One region of the Enterococcus italicus genome, then DNA from elsewhere that is predicted to be linked to it. Evidence: predicted binding sites of a transcription regulator. Region 1 holds the regulator's gene; the other holds the start of a gene.

Region 1 (2,420 bases):
TTAAAATTTGTTACAATAAACGATGGTATCTTAGGCTATGTTGAAGATGTTGTTCCGACGCAACTTGAGGCAAGCACGATTTATCAACAGAGGAAGCAACGAATCGACTCTGAGATGTTTTTACAGCTCTCAGATATCGCTGATTTAAAAGATTGGTTCTTTTCATAGGAGGAAATAAAATGAATTTAAAAGACTACATAGCGAGTATTCCAGATTATCCATCAAAAGGAATTGTATTTCGTGACATTTCGCCATTAATGGCAGATGGCGAAGCATACAGAGCAGCGACCAAACAAATTGTAGACTACGCACAAGAAAAAGAAATTGACATGGTAGTTGGACCTGAAGCAAGAGGATTTATTGTTGGTTGTCCAGTAGCATTTGAACTTGGTGTTGGTTTTGCACCCGTTCGCAAACCAGGGAAACTTCCAAGAAAAACGATTTCTGTTTCATATGATTTGGAGTATGGTAGTGATACATTAACCTTACATGAAGATGCGATTAAACCAGGCCAAAAAGTATTAATTTGCGATGATCTATTGGCGACAGGCGGAACAATCAAAGCTACGATCGAACTTGTTGAAAAATTGGGTGGAATTGTTGTTGGTTGTGCATTTTTAATTGAATTGCAAGATTTACATGGCCGAGACAAAATTGAAGGGTATGACATGTTAACGTTAATGGAATATTAGTGAAAAAGGAGTATGACGAAAATCCGTCACACTCCTTTTAATATGGGTAAAAAAGTTTTCCAATTAAAGTTCATTAACCTTTTTGAATGTAAATTATGACTTGTATCTAAAATTTTCAGACTGGTACATTCGATTAGCTCGACGATATTGGCGCATTTGATACTGCTTATCATCCCAAGCCAACAGCCAAATGATTAGTAAAGGACTAACAAGCAAGAAAGTGACCAAGAAGCTAGCGTGACCAATAAATATACCTAGAAACAACACCAATAAAATAAATCCAAAACGACGAATAGTTTTCAAATTAATCACTCCTCTGTCCGATGCGAACATTTGTTTGTATTTTTATTATACGAACATTCGTTTGGTTTGTAAAGAGAAAAGAAGCAAACTTTTTTAAAAGTTTGCTTCTAGAGGATTAAATTGCGATATAAGCCGACAACTCGTCCCAATATTTTGACAGATTGTAAAATAATGGGATCCATAAAATCATTTTCAGGTTGCAAGCGATAATAATTTTTTTCTTTGTAGAAGGTCTTGCAAGTAGCTTCATTTTCGTCAGTCATCGCAATGACGATATCACCATTTTGGGCAATATCTTGTTTACGAACGATGACTTGGTCGCCATCTAGAATACCAGCGTTAATCATGCTCTCTCCTTTGATTGTAAGCATGAACAGGTGCCCTTGATCATTCGTTAAATCAGGTGGTAAAGGGAAAAAATCAGCGGCTTCTTCAACTGCTAAGATGGGTTCACCCGCTGTAACAACACCAAGAAGAGGGATGCTATCGGAAACAATATCAATTGCTTCTAAACCTTTTGCCGTCAGCTCGATTGCACGAGGCTTTGTCGGGTCTCTAAGAATATAGCCTTTCTTTTCTAACCTAGACAAGTGTCCGTGAACGGTCGAAGTAGAAGAGAGTTGTACTGCTTCCCCGATTTCTCTAACAGTAGGTGGATATCCCTTTTCCGAAACGCGTTGATGGATAAATCGTAGAACCTCAAGTTGACGGTTTTCAGTTCGTTTCACCAAATTGTACACCCACTTTCATTTATATAATTAGTGTATCATATTCAGGTCGGCTATTCAAACAAATGTTCGTATATTTAGCTTTCTTATTTGTTTTTTTTACCGTTTTCAATTATTATTAAGTGGAAAGTGAGGCGAGTATGTATGTTATCAAAAGAAAAGTTAGCAAGAATTAATGAATTAGCAAATAAAAAGAAGACCTCTAACTTAACTGAGACAGAAACTTTGGAGCAAAAGAAATTGCGCGAGGAATATTTGGCTGCATTTCGTGGTGGAATGAGACACCATATTGAAGGGATGAAAGTAGTAGATCCAAAAGGAAATGATGTTACTCCAGATAAGTTAAAGAAAATTCAAAAAGAAAAGGGTCTGCACGGACGCTAGTAGCTAAAGAGAAAGATTGCGCATCTTTCTCTTTTACTATATAATGAGTTATGAGAATAAAAGTAAAAAAAACCTAAATTAGGAGGCGTTTCTATTGTTCGACAAAATTGATCAACTAGGAGTCGATACTTTACGTACGTTAAGTATTGATGCGGTACAAAAAGCAAATTCAGGCCATCCAGGATTACCAATGGGTGCAGCACCAATGGCATACGCATTATGGACAAAACATTTAAAAATTAATCCCAAAACTTCAACTAAATGGGTAGATCGTGATCGCTTTGTTTTATCTGCTGGCCATGGTTCCGCATTG
Region 2 (2,420 bases), 140 kb from region 1:
TTGCACGACCAAATCAGTATGCTCGTATTCATATGGTCCTGGTGTAGCGGATACGTAAATAATTTGATGCACATGCTTTTCAAATTCTTCAATCCGCAAAGGGCGGTTATCTAGAGCTGAAGGCAAGCGGAAGCCATAATCAATCAACATCTGCTTCCGTGCACGATCACCATTATACATTCCGCGAATTTGTGGCATCGTGACATGGGATTCATCCACGACAATGAGAAAATCATCTGGGAAAAAGTCGAGCAATGTATAAGGTGGCTCGCCTTCTTTCCGGCCATCCATATGACGAGAGTAATTTTCGATACCTGACGTGTAGCCCATCTCTCGCATCATTTCAATATCATAATTGGTTCGTTGTTCCAATCGTTGAGCCTCTAGTAGCTGGTTATTTTCTCTTAATACTGCTAAGCGCAAGGCCAACTCTTCTTGGATGGCTGCTATTGCCACTTCCATATGATCGCCATCAGTCAAAAAGTGCGTCGCAGGGAAAATGGAGACATGCTCTGTGTCGGCATACACTTCACCAGTCAGTGCATCTACTTCACGTATGCGATCTACCTCATCACCAAAAAATTCAATCCGTAAGGCACGCTCATCTCTAGAAGCTGGGAATACTTCGACTACATCGCCACGCACCCGAAATCTCCCGCGTTGAAAGTCAATATCATTGCGCTCGAACTGAATATCAATCAGACGACGCAATACCTCGTCACGTGATATCTCCATTCCTTCTCGAATGGAGACCACTTGCTTTTGATATTCAAAAGGAGACCCCAAGCCAAAAATACAAGAAACAGACGCGACAACAACAACATCATTTCTTTCAAGAAGTGAACTTGTCGCTGAATGTCGTAATTTGTCTATTTCATCATTGATACTAGCATCCTTTTCAATGTATGTATCACTAGAAGGAACGTACGCTTCCGGCTGATAGTAATCGTAGTAACTTACAAAATACTCTACCGCATTATTGGGGAAAAATTCTTTGAACTCACCATATAATTGACCCGCTAATGTTTTATTGTGAGCCAAAATTAATGTTGGTTTATTTACTTGCTGGATGACATTGGAAATGGTATATGTTTTTCCCGTACCCGTTGCTCCTAGCAAAATTTGTTCTTTTTTTCCTTCTTTAACATGCTGAACTAACTGTCGAATCGCCTCTGGTTGATCGCCAGCTGGTTGATACTCCGATACTAATTGAAATTGATTGGACATCACGCGATTGATCATCAACAACACTCCTTCAAAAAACTGTCTGGCCTTAGTTTACCATAGCGAACATATTTTCGCCATTTGTCTGAATTGAATTTGAGAAAGAAGTAGTTTGGTTCAATCTTTCTTGTTTTGTTAAATCATCTAACATGAGATGTAAGCAATCATTTTGAAAATTACGCATTTCTTGGTATAGTAAGCCAATGATTAAAAATATTTGGATAAACGAAATATTTTTAAGGAAATAAGGGGGAATTATTTAATGAAAAAAAGGTTGTTTTTTTTAACGCTTTTTTCTATCATGATGACGTTTTTTCTAACGTCTGTAACATCTGTTTCAGCTGATGAAAAAACGTATCAAATCGGGACGGATGTCACGTTTGCACCATTCGAGTTTCAAAACGATAACAAAGAGTACGTCGGAATTGATATCGATCTCTTAAAGGCTATTGCAAAAGATCAAGGGTTCGACATCAATATCCGAGCATTAGGATTCGATAGCTCGATACAAGGTGTACAATCAGGGCAATTGGACGGTATGATTGCCGGCATGAGTATTACGGATGAACGTAAAAAATCATTTGATTTTTCAGATCCTTATTTTGACAGTGGCATTCAAATGGCTGTCAAAGGTGACGATACGAGTATTTCATCTTATGAAGACTTAAAGGGCAAAACAGTCGGAGCGAAAGTCGGTACTGAAAGTGCAACGTTCCTAGATGAAAACAAAGACAAATACGGCTATTCCGTGAAAACTTATGACGATGCAACTGGTTTATACGGTGCGATTGACAATGGTACTGTCCAAGCTATTTTTGATGACTATCCTGTTTTGGGGTATGCCATTACTAAAGGGCAAGATTTGAAATTAGTCGGTGATGCAGAAAAAGGAAACTCGTATGGCTTCGCAGTCAAAAAAGGCCAAAACACTGAATTATTAGAAAAATTCAATGCCGGCTTAAAGAAGTTAAAAGCATCTGGCGAATATGACAAAATTGTCGCCAACTATATTTCATCTACAACAAGCACTTCAGATAGTTCAAGTGAAATGAAAAAAATCACTCCTAAAAAAGACACATACGTGATTGCCAGTGATTCTGCTTTCGCACCGTTTGAATTTCAAAATTCATCAAATGAATATGTAGGAATTGACGTTGACTTATTGAAGCGTGCTGCTGAACTACAGGGGTTTAACA

Evidence for each region. The regulator LexA, encoded in region 1, represses DNA repair genes until DNA is damaged. The targets are predictions, from matches to a motif close to CNAACANNTGTTNG.
Region 2: uvrB (excinuclease ABC subunit UvrB) is a predicted target of LexA. The motif match lies at 1,288-1,301, and genes of this name have one in related genera.

What each region holds. Positions count from the first base shown of each region.
Region 1 covers NZ_JAMRVB010000001.1:820,405-822,824, forward strand. The annotation lists gene recJ (single-stranded-DNA-specific exonuclease RecJ) at 1-168, shown strand, start outside; gene NE257_RS03950 (adenine phosphoribosyltransferase) at 180-692, shown strand; gene NE257_RS03955 (hypothetical protein) at 786-995, opposite strand; gene lexA (transcriptional repressor LexA) at 1,103-1,726, opposite strand; gene NE257_RS03965 (DUF896 family protein) at 1,868-2,107, shown strand; gene tkt (transketolase) at 2,202-2,420, shown strand, end outside.
Region 2 covers NZ_JAMRVB010000001.1:675,924-678,343, reverse strand. The annotation lists gene uvrB (excinuclease ABC subunit UvrB) at 1-1,242, opposite strand, end outside; gene NE257_RS03275 (amino acid ABC transporter substrate-binding protein/permease) at 1,487-2,420, shown strand, end outside.